DNA from 2 places in the Oceanobacillus longus genome. Region 2 is predicted to be linked to the other one. Evidence: predicted binding sites of a transcription regulator. Region 2 holds the regulator's gene; the other holds the start of a gene.
The links. The regulator LexA, encoded in region 2, represses DNA repair genes until DNA is damaged. The targets are predictions, from matches to a motif close to CGAACATATGTTCG.

Region 1: uvrB (excinuclease ABC subunit UvrB) is a predicted target of LexA. The motif match lies at 8,264-8,277, and genes of this name have one in related genera.

What each region holds. Positions count from the first base shown of each region.
Region 1 covers NZ_JBHSAO010000006.1:178,875-189,460, reverse strand. The annotation lists one part of gene prfB (peptide chain release factor 2) at 1-51, shown strand, start outside; one part of gene prfB (peptide chain release factor 2) at 53-1,081, shown strand; gene cccB (cytochrome c551) at 1,299-1,664, shown strand; gene ftsE (cell division ATP-binding protein FtsE) at 1,914-2,600, shown strand; gene ftsX (permease-like cell division protein FtsX) at 2,590-3,483, shown strand; gene ACFOUV_RS08555 (peptidoglycan DD-metalloendopeptidase family protein) at 3,546-5,021, shown strand; gene ACFOUV_RS08550 (S41 family peptidase) at 5,234-6,700, shown strand; gene ACFOUV_RS08545 (PDZ domain-containing protein) at 6,913-8,121, shown strand; gene uvrB (excinuclease ABC subunit UvrB) at 8,343-10,325, shown strand; gene uvrA (excinuclease ABC subunit UvrA) at 10,332-10,586, shown strand, end outside.
Region 2 covers NZ_JBHSAO010000001.1:851,259-861,844, reverse strand. The annotation lists gene spoVK (stage V sporulation protein K) at 640-1,566, shown strand; gene hflX (GTPase HflX) at 1,659-2,897, shown strand; gene ACFOUV_RS04455 (methionine gamma-lyase family protein) at 2,904-4,154, shown strand; gene ACFOUV_RS04450 (MerR family transcriptional regulator) at 4,292-4,657, shown strand; gene glnA (type I glutamate--ammonia ligase) at 4,748-6,085, shown strand; gene lexA (transcriptional repressor LexA) at 6,400-7,023, opposite strand; gene ACFOUV_RS04435 (YneB family resolvase-like protein) at 7,305-7,943, shown strand; gene ACFOUV_RS04430 (DUF896 domain-containing protein) at 8,036-8,269, shown strand; gene tkt (transketolase) at 8,413-10,416, shown strand.

The DNA of each region.
Region 1 (10,586 bases), on a different contig from region 2:
AATGAATTAGATAAAATAGCTTCACGTGTTGAAGACTTTAGGGGGTCTCTTTGACTTAGATGTTAAAAAGGCTCGCATTGCTGAATTGGATATGCAGATGTCAGATCCGGAATTCTGGAATAGCCAGGAGGCAGCACAGAAGGTAATCTCCGAAGCAAACGGTTTGAAAGGCTACGTGGAAAGCTTTAAAGATATGGAAGAACGTTTAGAAAATCTGGAAGTTTCCTACGAATTGATAAAAGAGGAAGCGGATCAGGAGCTCTTTGAAGATTTACAAACAGAACTGCAAGCATTTATGAATGACGTTAATGATTTTGAACTACAAATGCTGTTAAGTGAACCTTATGACGCAAATAATGCAATCCTTGAATTACATCCTGGCGCAGGGGGAACAGAATCACAGGACTGGGCGAGCATGCTACTTCGAATGTATCAGCGCTGGGCGGAAGATAAAGACTTCAAGGTGGAGACAGTTGATTATCTTCCTGGTGAAGAAGCAGGTGTGAAAAGTGTAACGCTTTTGATTAAAGGACATAATGCATATGGTTACTTAAAGGCAGAAAAAGGTGTCCATCGACTTGTGCGTATTTCTCCATTTGACTCATCCGGCCGGCGACATACCTCATTTGTCTCCTGTGATGTAACCCCGGAGATGACAGATGATGTCGATATCGAAGTCAGAACGGAAGATATAAAAGTGGATACGTACCGTGCAAGCGGTGCGGGTGGTCAGCATGTTAATACGACTGATTCGGCAGTACGGATTACACATTTACCGACCAACACGGTTGTTACTTGTCAAAATGAACGTTCACAAATAAAAAACCGTGAAGCAGCAATGAAAATGTTGAAATCAAAGTTGTATCAATTAGAGATTGAACGTCAGCAGCGTGAACTGGATGATATACGTGGAGAACAAAAAGAAATTGGCTGGGGTAGTCAAATACGTTCCTATGTCTTCCACCCATATTCTATGGTCAAAGATCATCGTACAAATACAGAAACAGGGAATACACAGGCAGTAATGGATGGTGACATCAATTCATTTATTGATTCTTATCTTAGGTCACAAATTCAATAATCCCAAAAGGGAGGAATTCTGTCATATAGATAGTTTCCTCCTTTTTAATTTCATAAAATTGCCATAATCATCCAGAGGGATTGATATATCAATGGTTTAACAAAGTTACATAATGAGAACGGTTCAAACATAAGTTTTAATTTTTTCTAAAAGGGTTATAATAGAAGCAGCAACTATTTTTATAAAAACAATTGACTTATGAATGGGGGCTTTATTAATGAAAAAAGTTTTAATGGCATTTTTATTTGGAACAGTATTAACATTAGCAGCATGTGGCGGTGGTGACGATGGCGGAACTGATGATACAGGATCAGATGATACCGGCACAGAAACGGAAGTACCAGCGGATGAAGGTACAGTTGATACTGCCGCAGGGGAAGAAGTATATCAAGCAAACTGTGCAGCATGTCACGGTGCCGACTTATCAGGTGGTGCAGGTCCTGAATTAACAGCAGTAGGATCAACATATTCTGCTGAAGAAATCGCAGATATCGTTACAAATGGTAAAGGAAGTATGCCAGCGCAAAATGTAGCGGGAGAAGATTTGGATGCATTATCAAGCTGGTTGGCTGAACAACAATAATGGTTAAAAGGATGAAAATCTCTGTTACAAGTGCGTTACTTGTAACAGAGATTTTTTTTGGATCTATTTTACATCGTAGTTACTGAATGAAATATAAATGTAATAATTTTATAGCTAAAATAATTGTAGAAAAATGTTATACTAAGTTAGTATTCATGAAAACGTACGTTGAAGCGATGAATTTCTACATTTTTTGATAGATTCGGGCAGCAAAGGACGACAACAATAAATAAAAAGGTTGATACTAAAATGATACTAATGAAAGATATTTATAAAACGTATGCCAATGGTGTAACAGCCTTAAATGGTATTAATATTGATATTAAGCAAGGTGAATTCGTCTATATTGTTGGCCCCAGTGGAGCTGGGAAGTCGACATTTATTAAATTAATTTTCAGAGAAGTAAAACCGAGTAGTGGAACTATCGTTATTGGTGATATGGATTTAAGTGGAATTAAAGAGCGGAAAGTTCCTTTTTTACGTAGGAATATTGGAGTTGTCTACCAGGACTTTAAACTCTTATCGAAATTATCAGTCTATGAAAATATTGCATTTGCTTTGGAAGTAATTGAAGAATCTCCGAAGAATATCCGCAAACGTGTAATGGAAGTCCTTGAACAAGTGGGCTTGAAAAATAAGGCACGTTTTCTTCCCAATGAATTATCTGGGGGAGAGCAGCAGCGTGTTTCAATCGCACGTGCGATCGTTAACCACCCAAAAATCGTAATTGCAGATGAGCCTACAGGAAACCTTGACCCGGAAACATCTTGGGGCATTATGAAGACATTTGAAGAAATAAACGCTAGTGGAACAACAATTATCATGGCCACTCATAGTAAGGAAATTGTTAACACAATCAAGAAACGTGTTATTGCTATCGAAGACGGTTTAATTGTTAGAGATGAGCACAGGGGTGATTACGGCTATGAAATTTAGAACATTTAGAAGGCATTTAAGGGAAGGGTCAAAAAATATAATCCGTAATGGTTGGATGACCGTTGCTTCAGTTGGTGCGGTTACAACGACATTGATCTTGGTCGGGGTATTTCTTGCACTTGTAATGAATTTAAATGAGATGGCAAATAACATTGAAAACGATGTTGAAATAAAAACGCTAATTGATTTAACTGCTGAAGAAGAGGATATTCTCGCTTTAGGGGAACAAATTGAACAAATAGATGGAGTTGAATCTACTGCATTTTCATCAAATGATGATGAACTGCAAGGCCTTATTGAAAGTATGGGAGAAGAAGGAGAAGCATGGCAATTATATGAGCAGGATAATCCTCTGAGCCATGCATATATCGTTCGGGCAGAGTTCCCGGAGGACACAGAGAGAATAGCGACCGAAATAGCATCATTTAATCATGTGCAAGAGGTAAACTTTGGACAAGATGTAGTAGACAAGTTATTCCAGTTTAATAACTATGCTAGAACAATCGGCTTGGTTTTAGTTATCGCATTGGTATTCACTGCAATATTCCTTATCTCCAACACGATAAAAATTACAATTATGGCACGCAGTACTGAAATAGGCATTCAGAAGCTTGTAGGTGCAACAAATGGTTTTATCAGATGGCCGTTCTTTATTGAAGGATTACTACTCGGAATTCTCGGTTCGATCATTCCGATAGCAGTCATTATGGGTGGATATTATTATCTGGAAACCAACTTTGGGCATCAAATTTCGCTCAGTTTTGTGGAACTCTTGCCGTTTAACCCATTTGCATGGCAATTGTCCGTAATGATACTGGGAATAGGAACAGTTATCGGTATCTGGGGAAGTGTCATGAGTGTCCGTAAATTCCTGAAAGTTTAAGGATACAAAAGACTAACATAGAGAAGCAACTAGACAATTTTAATTGAAAAGGGGAAATACGAGTGAAAAAGCTAGCTACGGTTATACTTATTGCCGTCTTAATTTTAGTGTCATTACCTGCCGGAATAGGTAAGGTATCTGCAGAAACAATCGGGGACCTGAACAAAGAAATCAATGAACTGGAACAAGAGAAATCCAAACTGGATCAAGAGAAGAATCAATTGGAAGGTACTAAAAAAGAAACCGAAAGTAAGTTAGGCGAGAATGAGGAACAACAGGGTTCGGTTAAACAGGAAATAAATACAATAGATGATGAACTTTCAAATACACAGAGTAAAATAAGCACAAAGGAAAATGAAATAACAGAAACGAACACTGAAATTGAAGAATTAAATAACAAGATTAATGAACTTTCTGATAGAATTGAAGAATTAAAAGAAGAGATTGAGATATTACAAGAAAGAATCATAAAACGGGATGCATTGCTGAAAGAACGCCTTCGTGCGATACAGCAAAGTGGCGGCGAGATGAAATATATGGGCGTAATCCTTGGAGCCAACAGTTTTGGTGATTTCATCAGTAGAACATCGGCAGTAAATACGATAATGGATCAAGATAAAGATATTATGGAAGCGCAAGCTGCAGATAAGAAAGCACTTGAAGGAAGTAAAAAAGAAGTAGAAGCAAACAAAGAAGAAGTGGAAACGAAAAAGGTTGCAGTGGAAGATAAGAAAAAGTCACTGGAAAGCCAGAAACAAGATCTTGTAGCCTTAAAAAGTCAACTGGATAAACAGCTTGCAGAAAAAGAAACGTTAATGGCTTCACTGGAAGAAGAACATGGTGAGCTGGAAGAACATAAAATGAGCGTTGAAGAAGAACAGCAACTTATAAGCGCAGAACAAAAGGCAAAAGAAAAGGCAATTGCAATGGCTGCTAGTAAAAAAGGTGAGCTCGAGCAATTGGCTAAAGAAGAAGAAGCAAGAAAAGCAGAAGCAGCGAGAAAAGCAGAAGAAGCACGAAAAGCTGAGGAAGCAAATAAGTCAAAGTCAAGTTCTACCCCAAGTTCTAGCTCTAGTTCAACCCCTAGTTCTAGCACAAAATCAAATTCCAGCCCGGCACCAAGCAGTAGTTCAGGTTCAGGAATATTTATAATGCCAGCGGCTGGTTCAATCTCTTCCCATTATGGAATGAGACACCATCCCATTCACAATTACAATAAGCTACATGCAGGAACGGACTTTGCAACACCTACCGGAACTACTTTGGTTGCAGCAGCTGACGGTGTTGTGAGTACAGCTGGATGGGTCAGTGGTTATGGAAATACAATAATGATTTCACATTATATCAATGGTAAAAGCTATACGACTCTTTCAGCGCATTTAAGCAGTATTTCTGTATCTGTTGGACAAGCGGTTAGTCAAGGTCAAGCAATCGGTAAAACTGGTAATTCCGGAGATTCAACTGGACCACATCTACATTTCGAAGTACATCCCGGTGGTTATAAAAATCCAGCTAACCCGATGAACTATTTAAAATAGTATGTTTACAAAAGGCATTCCCTAGTGGGTGTGCCTTTTTCTCTATATATTGATTGAATTCCACAAAGCACAAAAGATAAAACCATAGTCATTGGTAAAATATAATGGTATGCTTTTCATATGAGATATCAGATAAAGTTGCTTGCAATTCGTAAATCTTTTGATCATGTCATATACTTTTACATAGCGAATAATAAGTTAGAGGTGGAATTATGAATTTAAAAAAATCACACATTGCATTAATCCTTGTTGCTGCACTTTTTCTAGGTTTTGCCGGTGCATATGCGGGGGTACAATTTGCACAGCCCGGGGAACCAGAAATACAGAATTCCAATCAGCTCCAAAATAAGATGGCTAAAGACGTAGAAGAGAATGAAACAGAACGATCTGACGATTTAAATAAAATTACTCAGGCGTATGGTTTAATTAAACAGAATTACTTGGAAGATGTTGATGATACACAACTGATTGAAGGGGCAATAGAAGGTATGCTGTCTACCCTGGAAGATCCGCATACTTCCTACATGGACCTTGAAACGGTAAGTCAGTTTAATGACCAAATCGAATCTTCCTTTGAAGGAATAGGTGCAGAGGTTAGCATGGTTAACGGACTTGTAACGATTGTTGCACCTATCAAGGATTCGCCAGCAGAGAAGGCAGGTTTGCGTCCCAATGATCAAGTATTAACTGTTGATGGGGAAGGATTGGAAGGTTTAAACTTGAATGAAGCTGTTGCTAAAATCCGTGGCGAGAAAGGATCGGAAGTAGTATTGCAGATACAGCGATCCGGTGTAACAGAAGCATTTGATGTGACCATTGTCCGTGACGAGATTCCTGTAGAAACAGTATACAGCAGGACAGAAACAATTGATGGAAAACTTACTGGGATATTGGAAGTTACCAACTTCTCAGAGAACACATCTACTGAATTTGAAGAGCAATTAACAGCTCTGGAGAATGAAGAAATAGAAGGTCTAGTCATTGATGTTCGGGGGAATCCAGGTGGCTTATTAAATGTTGCTGAGGAGATTCTTTCTTTATTTGTTCCTAAAGATATTCCATATTTACAAATTGAAGATGGTAACGGAGAAAAAGAAGCATATCACTCACAATTGGATGAAAAGAAAGAATATCCGATTAGTGTGTTGATTAATGAAGGAAGTGCATCCGCTTCAGAGATTCTTGCTGTTGCCCTAAAGGAACTTGGTTACGACATTGTTGGGGAAACAAGCTATGGAAAAGGTACCGTACAGCAGGCAGTGCCGCTTGGTGATGGAAGTTCAATTAAACTGACAACCTTTAAATGGTTATCCCCAAATGGTGAGTGGATTAATGAAACAGGTGTTGAGCCTACGATAGAACAAAAACAACCAGAATATTACTATACCTATCCCATTCAGGCAGAAGAACCTTTTACTTACGATCAAACAGCAGAAGCAATTGCAAATATGCAAATCATGCTTTCTGGATTAGGGTATGATACGGGCCGGACAGATGGATACTTTAGTGAAGAAACAAAAACAGCTGTAACAGAATTTCAAATAGACAACGATCTTGATTCCACTGGTGAAGTAAACGAGGAAACAGCTGGTTTAATTGAGACCCAAGTTATTGAAAAGATGCGTAATGGTGAAGATGATCAGCAGCTCGAAACTGCATTGGAAGAGTTATATCAATAGCATAAAAGTTCGGAGAAAAGCAATAAGTTTTTAACAATCCACGAGGTACCGCTCGTGGATTTTCATTTAGTGAGTTTTGGAAGATAGGTACAACTGAAGATTTTGCATTATGGCGAAAAGCCAATTTTTGAAATGGTTATAGCAGGAAAATAATAGACAACTATCGAATATAATAAATGATGGTTGTCAGACAGTAAAGAAGGTGAATCGTTGTGGCAGAAGCATGGCTAATTGAAATTACCAAGGGTGTTGGCAGATTGTTTATGAATCCAATTGTATATTGGACAATCTTATTAATACTATTGGCAGGCTATAAACGTATCAAGCAGGAAAGAATTGATTTTGGATCTAAAGTATTTGACATCTTTTCAGAATGGAAAAGTACACTTGGTGTATCCCTTATTTCTGGTTTGGTTTTGTCTATCATCACAATCGGGACAGGTATCGTTTTTTCTTATGAATCCATTGTATTATTAGCAATAATAACTATAATATTAAGTCTTACTTTGAGATTTACTTTGTTATCCCCGAGTTATACAATCGGGCTTACATTTTTACTACTCTTATTCTTACCATCTATGTTGGAAAGTCAGACAGTAATAGATGCAGAATTAATTTCGGAAACCAACTTTACTGGACTAGCATTGCTGGCGGGATTATTGATAGCTGTGGAAGCTATCCTGATCGATAGAGTAAAACGCAGTGAAACGTATCCAAGTATCGCTTTAAGTGATCGTGGGATCTGGGTAGGTCAGCATCGAATTAAGAAACTAAGCGTTATTCCATTTTTTGTTATCGTACCAAACGGTTTAATCAGTCCTTTTGCACCTTGGTGGCCATACTTTGCTATAGGAGAAGCATCTTATAGCCTTGTACTAATCCCTTTTTTAATTGGATTTGATTATTTAGCTAAGGGCCATGAACCAATGCAGGCTACTAGGAAAATTTCTAAATTTAATGGACTTTTAGGAACAGGGATCGTATTGATGGCTACAGGAAGTATATTTATTCCATCATTGTCAATCGTAGCAATTGTGTTAGCTATTATCGGGAAGGAATATTTAAATTATAAATACCGTGTTGGAGACAGGTTGCGGAGGCCATTTTTTCAGCCGCAGGAAAAGGGTTTAAAGGTAGTTGGTATTATTCCATCCACACCTGCTGCAAGGTTGGAGGTATATCCTGGTGAGACAATTGCAAAGGTAAATGGTCAAAAAATATCAACGGAAACAGAATTCTACAAAGCATTGCAAGGAAGCGGAGCGTTCTTTAAGTTAGATGTTTTAGATGATCGTCAGGAGGTTCGATTTGTTCAAGGGGCACTTTATGAAGGAGACCACCATGAACTGGGCCTTCTATTTTCATCAGCACCATACCGCCAGAAGAATGCTAAGAAAACGAAAACCAAAATATCGGGCTGAGCAACCAACTGAATGGTTGCTCTTTTCCTTTTATTCAATAGAAATTGAAATCAGAACCGATGCTAACTCTATGAAAAATGGGAAATGATTTTCGAAAGAGATTTATGGGTATTATAATTAAGAGCTTATCAAACAAATACATCGAATACTTGTTCGATTTTATGTTAAAATATATAATTAGAGATAGTAAAAGACTTTATAGAGAAACGGAGGATGCATCTATGAAGGATAAATTTGAATTAGTTTCAAAATATGAACCTGCAGGGGATCAGCCTAATGCAATAAAGGATATTACGGAAAAGGTTCTTGCCGGACAGCGCCATCAGACATTGCTTGGCGCAACCGGAACAGGGAAAACATTTACAATGTCTAATGTGATTCGGGAAATTAATCGGCCGACATTGGTCATCGCCCATAATAAAACATTGGCAGGACAATTGTATAGTGAATTTAAAGAGTTTTTCCCGGATAATGCAGTAGAATACTTTGTTAGTTACTATGATTACTACCAACCGGAAGCGTATGTCCCGTCAACAGATACATTTATTGAAAAAGACGCCAGTATTAATGATGAAATCGATAAATTGCGACACTCGGCTACATCGTCACTTTTTGAAAGAAAAGATGTCTTAATTGTGGCCAGTGTATCTTGTATATATGGTTTAGGTAATCCGGAAGAATATCGTAATCAGGTTCTTTCACTTCGAATGGGAATGGAAAAGGATCGGGATCAATTACTTCGTGATCTTGTAGATATACAATATGCCCGAAACGATATTAATTTTCAACGTGGTACCTTCCGTGTACGCGGGGATTCTGTAGAGATTATTCCAGCATCCAGGGAAGAACGCTGTATACGGGTCGAGTTTTTCGGAGATGAGATAGACCGTATCCGGGAAGTAGATGCGTTAACAGGTGAAATTATTGGTGATCGTGAACATGTTGCAATCTTTCCTGCATCCCACTTTGTCACCGGTGAAGAAAAAATGAAAATAGCGATTAACAATATAGAAAAAGAATTGGAAGTACGATTGAAAGAATTACGAGAAGCGAATAAGTTATTGGAAGCACAACGTTTGGAACAGCGTACAAATTATGATTTGGAAATGATGCGTGAAATGGGATTTTGCTCTGGGATAGAGAACTACTCCCGGCATCTGACGCTGAGAGAATCAGGCGCAACGCCATATACATTGATTGACTTTTTCCCGGAAGACTTCTTAGTTGTCGTCGATGAGTCCCATGTTACTCTCCCGCAAATTAGGGGAATGTACAATGGAGACCAGGCAAGAAAGCAGGTCCTTGTTGATCATGGATTTCGTCTTCCTTCTGCTATGGATAACCGTCCATTAAAGTTTCAGGAGTTTGAAGAAAAAACAAAGCAACTCGTTTATGTGTCTGCAACGCCTGGACCGTATGAACTGGAACATAACCCGGAAATGACGGAACAGATTATTCGTCCCACCGGTTTACTTGATCCGGAAATTGAAGTCCGACCAATTGAAGGTCAAATTGATAATTTAATAGAAGAAATCAATAAACGGACAGAGCGCAATGAACGTGTTCTCGTTACAACACTTACGAAAAAAATGTCTGAAGATCTTACCGACTATTTGAAAGAGATTGGAATAAAGGTTGCCTACTTGCACTCAGAAATTAAAACATTGGAGCGGATTGAAATTATTCGTGATCTTCGCGTTGGTACGTATGATGTTCTTATCGGGATTAACCTGCTTCGTGAAGGATTGGATATTCCAGAAGTTTCCCTTGTTACGATTCTTGATGCCGATAAGGAAGGATTCTTGCGTTCTGAACGATCCTTAATTCAAACAATGGGTAGAGCTGCACGAAATGAAAATGGTAGAGTTATTATGTACGCAGATAAAATCACTAACTCTATGCAGTTGGCGATGGACGAGACGACAAGGAGACGTACGATTCAAAAGGCTTATAATGAAAAATATGGAATCACTCCGAAAACGATTATTAAAGAAGTCCGTGATGTGATAAAAGCAACCGTCGTAGCAGAAGATCAAGATAAATATGAAGGCAAAACGAAGAGTCTGAAGAAAATGACAAAGAAAGAAAGAGAAAAAGTAATCGAACAAATGGAAAAAGAAATGAAGAATGCTGCAAAGTCGCTTGATTTTGAAAAAGCAGCAGAACTTCGTGATGTAATATTTGAATTAAAAGCGGAAGGATGACCATTCATGCCCAGTAAATCAATTAAGATAAGGGGTGCCAGGGCCCATAATTTAAAAAATGTAGATATTGAGATACCGAAAAATAAACTTGTCGTTGTAACGGGTTTATCCGGATCTGGAAAATCTTCACTCGCATTTGACACCATTTATGCAGAAGGACAGCGTCGTTATGTAGAGTCCCTCTCCGCGTATGCAAGGCAATTTCTCGGTCAAATGGACAAACCTGATGTGGATGTGATTGAAGGATTATCGCCAGCCATT
Region 2 (10,586 bases):
CTAATAGTGTCCGTTTTTAAATTATATAGGATTTTTTCTAAATGGTTGTTGCTTTATATACAGTAGAGATAAAATGCGAACTAACTTCTATTTATGTACAACGCTTATAATGGAAAATAGGCTCTCAGGCGACCGCAGCCCGTATACACTTCGCGCATCCTAGGGCGGCTGGAGTCTACGTGTATACGGGCTGCTGTTATGGAGTTTCTTCAAAAAAGAACTCTGCTCTATAACAATAACTTACTTTCAAATCAGCCAACATTTTTTAAACAACACCAAAATTTTTTCCATCATCAATAGCTATTGCAAGGATATGGCAGCAATCTTCTAACTAGCTCGGGGAAATACACGGAGACTTCTGCGGGAGCAGAGGCATAGGTGAGACAACGCAGCGCTTTAGCGCAAGTTGGCTCACCAGCCGCCCGCGAAAAGCGCAGTGTATTTCCCCGAGCGGTTGCCGAAGAAACTTGCTTCCATTATTAGCTAAAGGTCTATTGCAAATGGCAGTTACTTCGTAGTTTATAGATTTTCGTGGCAAAACCATAATCTTTTAGAAAACAGCTATTACATAAAATAATAGGCTATTGTCACCTTCTTATGGGCATTTGCGTATACTGTGGGAGAGTAAGGGGTGATTAAATGGCACAGGTGCAAGGCTACAAAAATGGAAAAATCAATATTATTTTACAAGATCGGGATAAAAGCGAATTTCAGCGAACAGGCAAGGTGGAGACCATTGAAAATAGTCCATTTAAGCATATAGAGCATGAATTCTCATCATTTGTAGGGATGAAAAACCTGAAAAACTCGATTAAGGAAATCTATGCGTCCATTTTAATTAATGAAAAAAGAAAAGAAATGGGATTAAAGGATTCGAAACAAGTACTGCATATGCTTTTTAAAGGAAATCCCGGCACTGGAAAAACAACCGTCGCGCGGAAGATTGCTAACATATATCGAGATATGAATATACTTTCGAAAGGGCATTTTATTGAAGCAGAAAGAGCAGACTTAGTCGGAGAATATATCGGCCAGACTGCTCAGAAAACGCGGGCTGTTATCCAAAAAGCAATGGGTGGCGTACTATTTATTGATGAAGCCTACTCTCTGGCGCGTGGGGGAGAAAAGGATTTTGGGAAAGAAGCAATCGACACGCTTGTAAAACATATGGAGGATGAACATCAAGATTTTGTCCTTATTCTTGCTGGATATCCATATGAAATGGATCGTTTTCTTACGTTTAATCCCGGCTTGGAGTCTCGGTTTCCATTCATATTGGATTTTGATGATTATGAAGTCGGGCAGCTGATGGAAATTGCGAATAGAATGGCTGAAGAGCGTGAATATAATTTATCGAAGGAAGCCGAATGGGAACTCAGAAATCACCTATATAAAAAGTTGCAGGAGAAATCGAGGAACTTTTCCAATGCAAGATATGTAAGAAATGTTATTGAGCGTGGAATACGTTTGCATGCTGTAAGGTTACTGAAACAAAATAGCTATACGTCCAAAGATCTAATATTACTAACAGGTAACGATTTGCAGCTTGATCGAGGCTACAGTTAGTAAATTTATTTTTTTCAAAAGGATTTTTTGATATGATGAGGATAAAATAACTGTAAATTACGAGCAACACATGTAAAGAAAGAGGTCTGTTCATGTCTCAGGAGAAAATACTTATCATTGCTGTAAAACGCAATCAACAAACCGAAGACCGATTTCAATCTTCGTTGGATGAATTGATTTCACTTGGTAAAACAGCAGGAGGTACGGTGGAAAAGGTCGTGACTCAAAAAAGAAATCGGATCCATCCTGCTACCTATATTGGTGAAGGTAAAATCGTTGAAATAAAAGAAATGATTGATGAAGATGAAATTGATCTTGTCATTTCGAATGATGAACTTTCTGCTAGTCAGATGAGAAATTTGACGGACCAAATAGGTGTAAGAATCATAGATAGAAGTCAGCTCATATTGGACATTTTTGCCATGCGAGCCAGAACGAAAGAAGGAAAGCTGCAAGTTGAACTTGCACAGTTGGAATACATGCTTCCAAGGCTTCACGGGCAGGGTGTAGCAATGTCAAGACTTGGAGGTGGAATCGGTACTAGAGGTCCAGGTGAAACAAAGTTAGAATCAGATAGACGCCATATTAGCCGTCGGATTTTTGATGTAAAACGGAGATTGAAATTGGTTGTGAAGCAAAGGGATCAATACCGGAAACAAAGAAAAAATAACGATGTATTTCAAATAGCTATTGTAGGATATACGAATGCCGGTAAATCAACGTTATTTAATCGATTAACACAAAGTGAATCATTGGAGGAAGACCTTTTATTTGCGACTTTGGATCCCTTAACAAGAAAACTAAGCCTGCCTTCTGGTTTCGATGTGCTCATAACGGATACCGTGGGCTTTTTACAGGAACTGCCGACGTCATTAATTGCATCCTTTCGTTCTACATTGGAGGAAGTGACAGCATCCGATTTTCTTTTGCATGTGGTGGATGGTTCACATCCAGATCAGGCACAACAACAGGATACGGTTAACGATTTGCTCGATGAATTGCAAGCGCAAAATTTGCCTATGTTAACGTTATACAATAAAAAGGATTTAATACAAGAGGACTTTATTCCGATGAACCATCCGTACATAATGATGAGTGCTTATGACGAGACGGATATTAAAGCAGTATTACACAAGATTGAAGAAATTTTGATAGAAGAATGGGAAAGTTATCATATCGTGCTTGAGCCTGATAACGGGAAATTAATCAATAAACTAATAACAGAAACAATTATAAAAGATAAAGCTTTTGATGAAAAAGCTAATCATTACGTAATAAGTGGTTTTATTAAAAAAGAACATTCATTGAATAGTTTACTAAAGGAGCAATAATTGTACATGATTGAAACATTGATAAATCAGGCTGAAACAGATTGCAATGAACAGCATAGAAAAATTAATTCCATCGTAGAAACAAATCAGAAACGCGTGCTTGATGCATTTATTAAAAATAGAATTAGTGACAGCCATTTTCATTCTACGAGCGGCTATGGTTATGATGACTTAGGGAGAGAAGCTTTGGAAGCAGTGTATGCGGCTGTTTTTGGGGGAGAGGATGCACTTGTTAGACCACAAATTGTATCAGGTACGCATGCCATAACAACGGTACTGTTTGGTCTGTTGCGCCCAGGAGACGAACTGCTTTACATAACAGGAAAACCATATGATACGTTGGAAGAGGTAATCGGAAAGCGTGGCAGTAATGCGGGTTCTTTGCGTGACTTTGAAATTCTGTACAATGAAGTAATGCTAGATGATGATGGTAGTGTCAATTATGCAGGAGTTAAGGATGCAATTAGTACGAAAACCAAAGTTATTGGAATTCAGCGTTCAAAAGGATATGATTATAGACCATCATTTACAGTGGAAGAAATAGGAGAAATGGTACGCTTTGTTAAAGAGATAAACAAAGATATCATCATTTTCGTTGATAATTGCTATGGTGAGTTTGTTGAGGAACAAGAACCACTAGATGTTGGTGCCGATATCATGGCTGGTTCCTTAATCAAAAATCCAGGTGGTGGAATTGTACGAGCTGGAGGATATATTGTCGGTCACCATACATTAATAGAACAATGTGCGAATAGATTAACTGCTCCTGGGCTCGGTAAGGAAACGGGTGCTACTTTAAATATGCTTCAAGAGATGTATCAAGGATTCTTCCTGGCCCCTCATATAGTCGGAGAAGCTTTGAAGGGTGCAGTGTTAACAGCGAGATTTCTTGAGTTGGCTGGATTCCGCACGTCCCCGGGTTATACGGAACAACGGACAGATTTAATTCAATCGGTAACCTTTGGTGAACCAGAGCAAATGATTGCTTTTTGTCAGGCGATACAAAAGAACTCACCCATCAACTCGTATGTTACGCCGTATCCAAGTGAAATGCCTGGGTACGAAGACAAAGTAATCATGGCTGCAGGAACGTTTATACAGGGTGCGAGTATAGAACTTTCAGCGGATGGTCCAATCAGAGAACCTTACACTGCCTTTGTACAAGGTGGGCTTACTTATGCGCATATAAAGATAGCATTATTGCAATCAGTAAAATCATTAATAGATAAAGGTTTTATACCATCATTAAAAGGGTAAAATAATAAAGTGTGAAAATCACAATAGTTTAGATGTCAGCAACACTTACATGCATTTGACATATAAACTCACATACTTTATACTTGTTTTATAAACAGATAGGGGGTTATCTTTTGAATGATAAAGATCGTCGTTCGATGCCCTTGTTCTCAATCGGTACAGTCATGAAATTGACTGAACTCACAGCAAGACAGATTAGATATTATGAAGAAAACAAACTAATCAAACCAGAACGAACATCTGGAAATCAACGTTTGTTTTCATTTAATGATGTTGACAAGCTGTTGGAAATTAAGAATTTGTTGGATAAAGGCCTTAACATGGCTGGTATTAAACTCTTGCTTTCTGAAGAAGTAAAAGTAGAGAAAAGCAAAGAGAAAAACTCCGACTTATCTGACAAAGAACTTAGAACAGTTTTACAGAATGAACTAAAGGAAGCTGGAAGATTAGGAAGAACAAGCTTGAGGCAGGGTGAGTTATCTAGGTTTTTTGTAAACAATTGATAAAGTATTAGAAAAATAAAGCCTCATACATACTTAAATGAGCTGAGTTTTTCTGATTATATACTTAAAAAAATTCTAGGAGGAAACTGAATGGGAGAGAAATTTACGAGAGATGCAATCATTCAACAAATTAAAGAGGAAAATGTAAGGTTTATTCGTTTACAATTTACAGATATGTTGGGAAATATAAAAAACGTGGAAATTCCATTAAGTCAATTGGATAAAGCGTTGGACAATAAGATGATGTTTGATGGTTCTTCCATCGAAGGATTTGTTCGCATCGAAGAATCGGATATGCAATTATACCCTGACTTGGATACTTTCGTCGTATTCCCATGGACGTCAGAAAAAGGTAAAGTAGCACGATTCATTTGTGATATTTATAATCCTGATGGTACTCCGTTTGAAGGCTGCCCAAGGTATAACCTGAAGCGCAACCTGAAAAAAATGGAAGAGCTAGGATTTGATGCTTTCAATATTGGTACAGAGCCGGAATTTTTCTTATTCAAACTGGATGAAAAAGGTGACCCAACACTAGAGCTTAATGATCATGGTGGTTATTTCGATTTAGCACCTACTGATTTAGGGGAAAACTGCCGTAGAGATATTGTATTAGAGCTTGAAGAAATGGGCTTTGAAATTGAAGCATCTCACCATGAAGTTGCTCCTGGTCAACATGAAATTGACTTTAAATATTCGGATGCTGTTAAACATGCGGATGATATTCAAACATTTAAATTAGTTGTAAAAACAATTGCAAGAAAGCATAACTTGCATGCTACGTTTATGCCGAAACCGTTATTTGGTGTAAATGGTTCTGGAATGCATGTAAATATGTCTTTATTCAAAGATGGAAAGAATGAATTTTTCTCTAAAAATGGAGATATGCAATTAAGTCAGACCGCATATAATTTCTTGGCAGGTATATTGGATCATGCAACAAACTTTACTGCTGTTACAAATCCAACTGTAAATTCTTATAAACGTCTTGTACCTGGTTATGAAGCACCTTGTTATGTTGCTTGGTCCGGTTCAAACCGTAGCCCATTGGTTCGTGTGCCTAGCTCAAGAGGATTAAGTACCCGTATTGAAGTTCGAAGTGTAGATCCTTCTGCAAATCCATACATGGCCTTAGCTGTCTTATTGGCTGCTGGACTTGATGGTGTTGAAAAAAAATTAGAAGCACCAGAAGCGATTGATCGTAACATTTATGTAATGAACAAAGCAGAACGTGAAGCTAATGGAATTAAAGATCTCCCAGCTACACTTATGAATGCTTTAGAAGAATTCCAAAAAGATGAAGTTCTTGTCAATGCCCTAGGAGAACATTTGTTTGAACACTTTATCGAAGCGAAAGAGATTGAGTGGGATATGTTTAGAACTACTGTACACCCGTGGGAACGTGAGCAGTATTTGACGAACTACTAATAAATTTAAAATATCGTCCATGTCAAACTGGGCGGTATTTTTTTCTGAAAAAGGTCACAATCGAATGATTTCATGGCAACAATTATGTTTGGGTTATACATATACCAATATCATAAATTCACAATACTAAAAGTTTCTGAAATATTGTGACATATCATAAAGAATACAGAAATTAAAAATGTTCATAAATATACTGAAATAATAGATTCAGAATAAATTTTAGTATTCATACACTGGAAATTCGAAGTCTGCATTGCTTTTATACAAAACAAAAAGAGAGGTTTTACCAACATCTGGTGAAGCCTCTCTTTTTGTTAATGGATATTTCTGTATAACCCGATTACTTTACCTAAGATAGTTACATTAGGATAGAATAAAGGGTCCATCGTAGCGTTTTCAGGCTGCAAACGTATATGGCCTTTCTCTTTGAAAAAACGCTTCACCGTAGCCTCATCATCTTCTGTCATAGCAACTACAATATCACTGTTATCAGCTGTGTTTTGCTGTTTTACGATTACCATATCGCCATCAAGTATGCCAGCTTCTATCATACTTTCACCATCAATTACTAGTACAAATAAATTGTCATCAGGACTGGCAGTGGAACTAGGAAGTGGAATAAATTCCTCGATGTTTTCAACTGCTGTAATAGGAAGCCCTGCAGTTACCTTACCGATTACAGGAGCATAGCGTGCTTCGTTTTTAGGGATCTGATTCTCTTCGTTTAGGTCGATAATTTCTATTGCTCTCGGTTTGGTAGGATCTCTTCGAATGAAACCTTTGCTTTCTATTCTTTCTAGGTGACCATGTACGGTCGAACTTGAAGCAAGACCAACAGCTACTGCTATTTCACGAACGGAAGGTGGATAACCTTTTTGTTTAACTTCACTTTTTATAAAATCAAGAATCATTTGCTGTCTTTTTGAAAGTTTTGTCATCTAGTGCTCACCTCTCACATAGGATTTATTAATGATAGTTTACCATTTTATTATTGTATAAGCAAACATTCGTTCTAAAATCCATTGACAGGACATATGTTCGGTAGTATACTTTAAATAGGCGAACAATAGTTCTAAAAAATTTAAGGGGGACTATAACATGTTTGAAAAAATTTCAAAAACGGATGCTTTCTATTTAGTTGCTTTTGCATTATCATTGGGTTTCCTATACTTTTCCATGATTATTAGTGGATAAATTTTAATGAAAGAGGGGCATTGGATTGAATGCAGTAATATACTGTCGTGTCAGTACAGACAAGAAAACACAGGAAACATCATTGACGCGGCAAAAACAGGAATTGCTCCGTCTTGCCGATAAATATAATTTTACTGTGATCGACTCTATTGAAGAACAGGTTAGTGGATACGAAATCGAGCGGGAAGGTATATTTAAAATGTTGGATTATTTTTCTGAAAAGAAAGCTGATTGCTTATTGATTCAGGATGAAACAAGACTCGGCAGAGGGAATACGAAAATCGCTCTATTTCATCAACTTCAAAAGTTAAATATCTCTATATATACGGCAATTCATGATGGTGAACTGGAATTGACAGAGTCGGATTCAATGGTGCTTCAGATTGTAGGCATTGTCGAAGAATATCAACGTAAAATTCATAATATGAAAATAAAAAGAGGTATGAAAAAAGCAGTAAGTGAAGGATATGATCCGAGACGTAACCTTTCCAATAACAATAAGGCTCCGGGGAAGGAACGTATTTCTTTTCCAATTGAAGAGGTTATACGTCTACGCGAAAATAAACTTACCTTTGATGAAATAACCAAAGCGCTAAACGGTTTAGGCTATAATGTCTCTAAAGCAACAGTACATAGGAGATATAGGGAATCTCAAAATACTTGAATATCCAATCTTGGTAGAGTACGATGGAAAGGCAGGAATATACAAAATTCCCGCCTTTTTAATTTTGTTAAATTTACCGGGAGGGTAAAGAAATGCTATCAAAAGAAAAGCTGGAGCGGATTAATATATTGGCAAAAAAATCTAAAAATGAAGGTTTATCCGATAAGGAAAAAGTGGAACAAAAAAAACTGAGAGAAGAGTATTTAAATAATGTTAGAAGCTCATTCAAAAATCAGTTTAAAACAATGACCGTCGTTGATCCAGAAGGCAATGATGTAACCCCACAAAAAGTTCGAGATCTTCAAGAAAGAAACAAAAAACACTAAAGAATACCAAAAAAAGATTTAAGAATCATTCAAATTAATTTGGTTGATAAACTAATTACAAGAAATTACTTGTTGCAAACGACATTTCATTATAGAATGTATGTGGATACTTAATTTCCTTAAAAAATGGAAGGAGTAATATTATGTCAGAAAATATCGAACAGTTATCAGTTAATACGATTCGTACATTATCTATTGATGCAATAGAAAAAGCTAATTCAGGTCATCCAGGTCTACCTATGGGGGCAGCACCGATGGCATACACACTTTGGACGGATTTTATGAATCACAATCCAAAAAGTTCAAAATGGTTTAACAGAGATAGATTTGTACTATCTGCCGGGCATGGTTCTATGTTGCTTTACAGCTTGCTCCACTTATCCGGATATGACGTTAAAATTGACGATTTAAAAAACTTCCGCCAATGGGATTCAAGAACACCAGGACATCCCGAAGTAAACCATACGGATGGTGTTGAAGCTACAACCGGTCCACTTGGTCAAGGACTATCCATGTCTGTGGGGATGGCAATGGCAGAAGCACATCTTGGAGCAAAATTTAACAAAGAGGACATATCTGTAGTAGATCATTTTACATATGCTCTTGTTAGTGACGGTGACTTGATGGAAGGTATTTCCCATGAGGCTGCATCACTTGCAGGACATTTAGGTCTCGGGAAATTAATTGCTCTATATGATTCCAATGATATCTCACTTGATGGTGATTTAAACCGTTCCTTCTCTGATAATACAGATCAACGCTTCAAAGCTTATGGTTGGCAGGTTATCCAAGTAGAAGACGGTAACGATTTAAATGCAATCCGAAGCGCAATTAAAGAGGCTCAAGCTAACACAGAACAACCGACTTTAATTGAAATTAAAACGATTATTGGTTATGGTTCACCAAATAAATCTGCTTCTGCATCCTCCCATGGTGCACCACTTGGATTGGATGAAGTGAAGTTAACAAAAGAATATTACAAATGGACACATGAAGATTTCCACGTACCTGAAGAGGTATATGCAGATTTTAAAGGGAAAATTGTGGACAATGGTATAGAGAAAGAATCCGAGTGGAATAACTTGGTTGAAAACTATAAAGAAAAATATCCAGAACTTGCTGAGGAATTTGAATTAGCATTAAAAGGTGAACTGCCTGCTAATTGGGACAAAGATCTTCCTGTATATAAGCCTGAAGATAAAGCACTTGCAACACGTGCATCTTCCGGTGAAGTTCTAAATGGAATTGCAAAATCAGTTCCTAATCTTTTCGGAGGAAGTGCAGATTTAGCAGGTTCAAATAAAACGAACTTGAATGATGATGCTGATTTCACGCGTAAAGACTATTCAGGCAGAAATATCTGGTTTGGTGTACGTGAGCATGCGATGGGAGCAGCGCTAAATGGTATGGCATTACACGGTGGTCTCAACGTATATGCTGGTACATTCTTTGTCTTCAGTGACTACTTAAAACCAGCAATTCGTTTAGCTTCTATCATGAATGTGCCGGTTACGTATGTGTTTACACATGATTCTATTGCGGTTGGAGAAGATGGGCCAACACATGAACCTGTCGAACAATTAGCAGGATTACGTGCAATTCCTGGACTATCATTGATACGACCTGCTGACGGAAATGAAACACAGGCAGCATGGAGACTTGCAATCGAATCTACTGATCAGCCGACTGCATTAGTTTTAACAAGACAAAATTTACCTACACTAGAAGGTACAAAAGAAAATGCATATGAAGGTGTTAAAAAAGGTGCCTATGTAGTAAGTAAATCAGATAAAGAAACACCTGATGCACTACTAATTGCAACAGGTTCTGAAGTACAGCTTGCAGTAAGGTCTCAAGAAGCTCTAAAAGAGAAGGGTATAGATGTAAGTGTTGTAAGTATGCCATCATGGGATCGTTTTGAACAACAGGATCAGGCATATAAGAACGAAGTAATTCCACCACAAGTTAAAGCACGTGTTGGAATCGAAATGGCTTCATCATTTGGTTGGGCACGTTATGTTGGTGACCAAGGAGCTGTTATCGGAATAGATCGTTTCGGTGCTTCGGCTAATGGCGATAAAGTGATAGAAGAATATGGCTTTACAGTGGAAAATGTAATCAGCCATGTTGAAAAAGTTATAAAATAGCATTAAAGGATGGTTCCTTCTGGAGCCATCTTTTTGCTTTTTTTATAGAAAAGCACACTCGTACGTAATCCGCTCTGGATTCGACAAAAGTAGTTGAAATTTGCGTTATAATGTGACAATATTTTGTTCCCTTTTTATTTATAATAGAGGATAAGAGGGAGGAATATAGA